2 regions of the Streptomyces sp. IBSNAI002 genome follow, and region 2 is predicted to be linked to the other one. Evidence: predicted binding sites of a transcription regulator. Region 2 holds the regulator's gene; the other holds the start of a gene.
What was found. The regulator HspR, encoded in region 2, represses chaperone genes until heat shock. The targets are predictions, from matches to a motif close to TTGAGNNNNNNNNNCTCAA.

Region 1: lon (endopeptidase La) is a predicted target of HspR. The motif match lies at 1,850-1,868, and genes of this name have one in related genera.

Annotation. Positions count from the first base shown of each region.
Region 1 covers NZ_JBQPXG010000002.1:5,731,092-5,734,490, reverse strand. Annotated here, with positions in the region: gene lon (endopeptidase La) at 1-1,827, opposite strand, end outside; gene ACTVZO_RS27745 (sulfurtransferase) at 1,932-2,798, opposite strand; gene ACTVZO_RS27740 (glycosyltransferase family 39 protein) at 2,844-3,399, opposite strand, start outside.
Region 2 covers NZ_JBQPXG010000002.1:4,257,001-4,260,399, reverse strand. Annotated here, with positions in the region: gene dnaJ (molecular chaperone DnaJ) at 1-1,155, shown strand, start outside; gene ACTVZO_RS20495 (heat shock protein transcriptional repressor HspR) at 1,158-1,622, shown strand; gene ACTVZO_RS20490 (helix-turn-helix transcriptional regulator) at 1,720-2,742, opposite strand; gene ACTVZO_RS20485 (hypothetical protein) at 2,827-3,069, shown strand; gene ACTVZO_RS20480 (hypothetical protein) at 3,069-3,383, shown strand.

The DNA.
Region 1 (3,399 bases), 1.5 Mb from region 2:
GCCGGGGACGGCGGTCCGCCGCTCCGCCGGGTCCTGGGCGGACTCGGGGACGTGGTGGGGCCGTCCGATCAGCCCGCGCAGGTCGTCGGCCCCGATGCTGAAGGGCAGTGCGCGCTCGCCCAGCTCGTGCTGCGAGGCCACCTTGCGCAGCAGCCGGGCGATGGACCGCTCCAGGGTGCGCACGCCCGCCTCGCGGGTGTACTCGCCGGCGAGCTTCCTGAGCGCCTCCTCCCGCAGGACCACCTCGTCGGCGCCCAGGCCCGCGCGCTCGAGCTGGCGCGGCAGCAGGTGGTCCCGGGCGATGACGACCTTCTCGTCCTCGGTGTACCCGTCGAGGCGGACCAGCTCCATGCGGTCGGCGAGCGCCTCGGGGATGGCTTCCAGGACGTTGGCCGTCGCCAGGAACACCACGTCGCTGAGGTCGAGCTCGACCTCCAGGTAGTGGTCGCGGAAGGTGTGGTTCTGGGCCGGGTCCAGGACTTCCAGCAGGGCCGCGGCCGGGTCGCCGCGGAAGTCGGAGCCGACCTTGTCGATCTCGTCGAGGAGCACGACCGGGTTCATCGACCCGGCCTCCTTGATGGCGCGGACGATCCGGCCCGGCAGGGCGCCGACGTAGGTCCGGCGGTGTCCCCGCACCTCGGCCTCGTCGCGTACGCCGCCGAGGGCGACGCGGACGAACTTGCGGCCCATGGCGTGGGCCACGGACTCGCCGAGCGAGGTCTTGCCGACGCCGGGCGGTCCGACGAGTGCGAGCACGGCCCCGCCGCGGCGGCCGCCGATGACGCCGAGGCCGCGTTCGGTGCGCCGCTTCCTGACCGCGAGGTACTCGGTGATGCGGTCCTTGACGTCGCCGAGCCCGGCGTGCTCGGCGTCGAGGACGGCCCGCGCGCCCTGGATGTCGTACCGGTCCTCGGTGCGCTCGTTCCAGGGGAGCTCGAGGACGGTGTCCAGCCAGGTGCGGATCCAGGAGCCCTCGGGGCTCTGGTCGCTGGCCCGCTCGAGCTTGTCGACCTCCTTGAGGGCGGCCTCCCGGACCTTCTCGGGGAGGTCGGCGGCCTCGACGCGGCTGCGGTAGTCGTCGGACTCCTCGCCCTCCTTCTCGCCGCCCAGCTCCCGCAGTTCCTTGCGCACGGCTTCGAGCTGGCGGCGCAGCAGGAACTCGCGCTGCTGCTTGTCGACGCCGTCCTGCACGTCCTTGGCGATGGACTCGGCGACGTCCTGTTCGGCGAGGTGGTCGCTGAGGGCCTTGACGGCCAGCCTCAGGCGGGCGACGGGGTCGGCGGTCTCCAGCAGCTCGACCTTCTGCCCGAGGGTCAGGAACGGCGAGTAGCCGGAGTTGTCGGCGAGGGCCGAGACCCCTTCGATCTGCTGGACCCGGTCGACGACCTGCCAGGCTCCGCGCTTCTTGAGCCAGCTGGTGGCGAGCGCCTTGTACTCCTTGACGAGCTCGGCGACGGCGCCCGGCAGCGGGTCCGGCACGTGCTCGTCCACGGTCTCGCCCTCGACCCAGAGCGCGGCGCCGGGGCCGGTGGTCCCGGCGCCGATGCGGACGCGGCCGCGGCCGCGGATCAGCGCGCCGGGGTCCCCGTCGGAGAGCCGGCCCACCTGCTCGACCGTGCCGAGCACCCCGGTCCCGGCGTACTTCCCGTCGATCCGCGGTACGAGCAGGACCCGGGGCTTGCTGCTGCCCGCCGCCGCCTGGGCCGCCTCCACGGCCCCGCGCACCTCGGCGTCGGACAGGTCCAGCGGAACGACCATTCCGGGCAGCACGACCTCGTCGTCGAGCGGCAGCACGGGCAGAGTGAGCGTTACGGACGTCGAAGCCATGATCAACCCTTCGGCAGTGAAGTTGAGCTATGCCGACTCAATGCATCTGCGCCGCCCGTTGTTCCCCACGCTGCGTTCGCCGGGGGCGAACGCAGCGTGCGCGGCTATCCGCCGGCCGGGCCGACGGCCACCGGGCGCTCGTCCGAGGGCAGGCCCCACTCGCTCCAGGAACCGTCGTACACGGCCGTCCGCCGGTAGCCGGCGAGGGTGGCGCCGAGGGCGAGGACGCAGGCGGTGACGCCGGAGCCGCAGCTGAAGTAGAGCCGCTCCCGGTCCCCCGCCAGCGCGGCGAAGGCCTCGCGCAGCTCCTCCGCGGGGCGCATCAGGCCGCCGTCCCGCTGGAGGTCGCCGAACGGCAGGTTGAGCGCGCCGGGCATGTGGCCGCCGCGCAGGCCGGGCCGGGGCTCCGGGGCGGCGCCGGTGAAGCGCTCGCGGGTGCGGGCGTCGAGGACGGCTGCGGCCGGGTCGGCCAGGGCCGCGGCGACGGCGTCGGCGCCGACCAGCAGCCCCGGCCGCGGCCGGGCGGTGAAGGAGCCGCGCGGGCCGTCGTACGCGGGACGGGCGGCCTCCACGGGCAGACCGGCCGCGGTCCAGGCGGGCAGTCCGCCGTCGAGGACGGCGGCCCGGTCGAAGCCCATGGCGCGCAGCATCCACCAGGCGCGGGCGCTGGAGTAGACGCCGGCGCCGTCGTACACGACGACGGTGTCGGTGTCGTCGACGCCGAGGTCGCGCATCGCCTCGGCGAAGCGTGCGGCCGCGGGCATGGTGTGCGGGGCCGGGGCCTCGTGGTCGGAGAGGTCCCCGTCGAGGTCGAAGGGGCGGGCGCCGGGGATGCGGTGGCCGGCGCCGCGGTGGGCGCCCACGGAGGCGTCGAGGACGACCAGTCCGGGCGCGGTGAGCCGTCCGGCCAGCCAGTCGGCGCCGACCAGCGGTCCGGGCGGTCCGGGCGGTTCGGGGGAGTGGGAGGTCATGCGGCGGCTCCTCGGCGGGGTGGGGCCACGATCCTGCCGCACCCCTCAGGCCGGGCAGCCGCCCGGGCGGGCGTACAGCGCGACGCGGGCGCCCCGTACCTCGGTGACCGAGCACAGGTCGAACCAGGCGGCCAGGGTCTGCCGCTTCACCGCCTCGCGCGGGTACGGGTCCAGCGGCTGGCCGGCCGGGTCGAGCAGGGCGATGACCCGGGGGGAGGCGATGAGCGCCGCGCGGATCTCGGCCGAGGGCAGCTCGGTGCCCTGGAGGCTGTGCGAGGCCTCCGGGGAGCGGTCCAGGGCCACGTCGCGCAGCCCGTCGTGGACGGCGGGCGAGGACAGCAGCCATTCGCGGCGGCGCGAGGGCAGGAAGAGCACGGCGTCGCCCGGCCGGGCGAGCTCCCGGACCGCTGCGGCCACCGCGAGCACGTCGTCCTTGCGGCTCTCGGGGGTGCGCAGCCACACCGACCACCAGCCGGCGGGCACGAGCAGGGCCGCGACCAGCAGCCAGGGCCACCAGCCGCGGGCCGTGGCCAGCCGGGCGCCGGCCAGCAGGGCGAGCCCGGCCAGGGCGTAGAGCACGTACCGGTCTACGTACCAGGGG
Region 2 (3,399 bases):
GACTACTACAAGGTCCTCGGTGTCCCGAAGGACGCGACCGAGGCCGAGATCAAGAAGGCGTACCGGAAGCTCGCGCGCGAGTTCCACCCGGACGCCAACAAGGGCGACGCCTCGGCCGAGGAGCGCTTCAAGGAGATCTCCGAGGCGAACGACATCCTCGGCGACGCCAAGAAGCGCAAGGAGTACGACGAGGCGCGCGCCCTGTTCGGCAACGGCGGCTTCCGCCCGGGACCGGGCGGGGCCGGCGGCTCGTTCAACTTCGACCTCGGAGACCTCTTCGGCGGTCAGCAGCAGGGCGGCCAGGCCGGCGGCTTCGGCGGTGGCCTGGGCGACGTCTTCGGCGGCCTGTTCAACCGCGGCGCCGGCCCCGGTGCGGGCACCCGCACCCAGCCGCGCCGCGGCCAGGACATCGAATCGGAGGTCACCCTCTCCTTCACGGAGGCGGTGGACGGGGCCACGGTCCCGCTCCGGATGTCCTCGCAGGCCCCCTGCAAAGCCTGTTCCGGAACCGGCGACAAGAACGGCACCCCCCGGGTGTGCCCGACCTGCGTCGGCACCGGGCAGGTCTCGCGGGGCAGCGGCGGCGGCTTCTCGCTGACCGACCCCTGTGCGGACTGCAAGGGCCGCGGCCTGATCGCGGAAACCCCCTGCGAGGTCTGCAAGGGCAGCGGGCGCGCCCGCAGTTCGCGCACCATGCAGGTCCGGATCCCGGCGGGCGTCTCCAACGGCCAGCGGATCCGGCTGCGTGGCAAGGGTGCGCCGGGCGAGCGCGGGGGCCCCGCCGGTGACCTGTACGTCGTCGTGCACGTGGATGCCCACCCGGTGTTCGGCCGCAAGGGCGACAACCTCACGGTGACCGTCCCGGTGACCTTCACCGAGGCGGCCCTGGGCGCCGACATCAAGGTCCCGACCCTGAACGGCCCCTCGGTGACGCTGAAGCTGCCGCCGGGCATCCCCAACGGCCGCACCATGCGGGCCCGCGGCAAGGGAGCGGTCCGCAAGGACGGCACCCGCGGCGACCTGCTGGTGACGGTGGAGGTCGCGGTCCCGACCGAGCTGTCGGACAAGGCCCGCGAGGCGCTGGAGATGTACCGCGATGCGACGGAGTCGCAGGACCCGCGTACCGCGCTGTTCGAGTCCGCGAAGGGAGCATGACCATGGACGGCCGCCGACGACAGTCCTCCCGCCTGGGCGGGGGCTACCAGCTCACCGATGAGACCCCGGTCTACGTGATCTCGGTGGCCGCCCAGCTCTCGGGCCTGCATCCGCAGACCCTCCGCCAGTACGACCGCCTGGGCCTGGTCTCCCCGGACCGGACGGCCGGCCGCGGCCGGCGCTACTCGGCCCGCGACATCGAACTGCTCCGCACGGTGCAGGCGCTGTCCCAGGACGAGGGCATCAACCTGGCGGGCATCAAGCGGATCATCGAGCTGGAGAACCAGGTCGCCGCGCTCCAGCAGCGCGTGGCCGAGCTCTCCGCGGCGGTCGACGGCGCGGCGGCCACGCTCCGGGCCCGCGAGGCCCAGGTGCACGCCTCGTACCGGCGCGACCTGGTTCCGTACCAGTCTCCGCAGCCGGGCAGCGCCCTGGTCGTCTGGCGCCCCAAGCGCCCGATGGACTGACGGCGCAGCGGCGGTTTTCAGCCAGCGCACGCATGCGGAAGGCCCCTGCCCGGGAACGGGCGGGGGCCTTCCGTTTGTGTGGGTCGGCAGTGGGTAGTCAGAGCTGCCGGTGTTCCGGGGTGTCGAGGATCCCGGACTGGGCGATGAGGAAGCCGAGTTGGGCGCGGCTGCCGCTGCCCAGGTAGGCGGCGAGCTTGGCGATGTGCGCCCGGCAGGTGCGTACGTTCATCCCCAGGCGGCGTGCGATGGCCTCGTCCACGTGCCCCTCGACGAGCAGCTGGGCGATGGTGCGCTGTACGCCCGAGATGCCGTCCGGTGCGTGCGTGTACGTCACTTCCTCGCTCAACGGCACGGCGCGGCGCCACAGTTGCTCGAAGACCTTGATGAGGTAGTCGACCAGTCCCGGGTGCCGGAGCTCCAGTGCCACCGTCCGGTCGTCGCTCGCGGGGATGAAGGCCACCGTGCGGTCGAAGATCATGAGACGCTCTATGAGCTCCTCGAGTGTGCGGATCTCCGCCTTCCCCGTGGAGATCCGGTCCACGTAGGCGAGCGTGCCCTGGCTGTGGCGTACCGTGTGCTGGTAGAGCGTGCGGATGCTCACGCCGCGGTTGAGCAGCGGCGCGGCGCGCTCCAGTGCCTCGGTGAGGATGAAGCTGGGCCGGGCTCCGCCCGGTTGGACGGTCAGGGCCTCGGTGTGGCACTCGGCGGTGGCCAGGTCGAGGGCCGCGTTGATCTGCTCGAAGCCCTCCAGCACGGTGATGGCGTGGGTGGTCGCGGGGCTCTGGGCGCTGATGGTCAGGAACGGCTCGAATGCGTCGGCGAGATCTACGGCGCTGCGTCTCCGGTCCCGGATCTCACGTTCGAGCGGATGGAGCCGCTGGGTGAGGGCGACGGACGGGGGAACCGCGCGCAGCTGGTTCGCGTCATCGGGGTCAGGCCTCAGCAGAGCGAATTCGAGCAGGCAGGGGGCGTTCTCCACCTCGCCGCGGGAGACGCGGCCGGTGCTCAGCGCAGCCGCGTAGAGGCGCGCTCCCTCGGGGCACATGGCTGTGACCGGGTGGGGATGTGTCGGGTTTGTGTCGCTCTTGGGCAAATCTCCACCCCCCAGGGTCCTGAACATGTAAGAACATGATGCATCGTCCCTGTGGCACTGACGTGCCTGAATGAGCCATCGTCAGTCACGCGGGGGAGAGGATTCCATCAAGTGAGGACGAAGCCGACCATGTATAAGAGAATGCTTCGCTCGGTGCTTGCCGTTGTTTTCTCCGTCGTTGCGGTCCATGGGGCAGTCGTCGCCTTCAACGGCGACGCGGGAAGCGTTCAGGCCGACACCGGTACCGGTACCAGTACCAGCACGCCCGTCGAATCGGTAGGCAAGACCGATCTGGGCTGGAACACGGCTCCCGCTGATCTCGGCTGGAACACCACGCCGGCGAAGGTCTCCTGATGACCCCCGACGACCGCGGCTTCCGCCGCGAAATGGCCTCTGCCTACCGCTCCGGCTGGCAGTTCATCGACCTCGCCACGGCCATCCCCCACCCTGGCGACTCGTTGATGGTCACCCTGTTCGGACAGCCGATCGTCATCGTGCGCGAGGAGGACGAGGACGTACGTGCGTACCGCTGCCTGCGTCGCCCCCGCGGCGCGCCGCAGCCCGTCCGCTGCGAGGTGCGCTACGGAATGGTCTTCGTCAACCTCGACCAGCGCGATCACCAGCTCTTCGAACCTGATATCACCACCGCCACCCCCCGCAGTGCCTGAAGCGATTCCCCCGTCG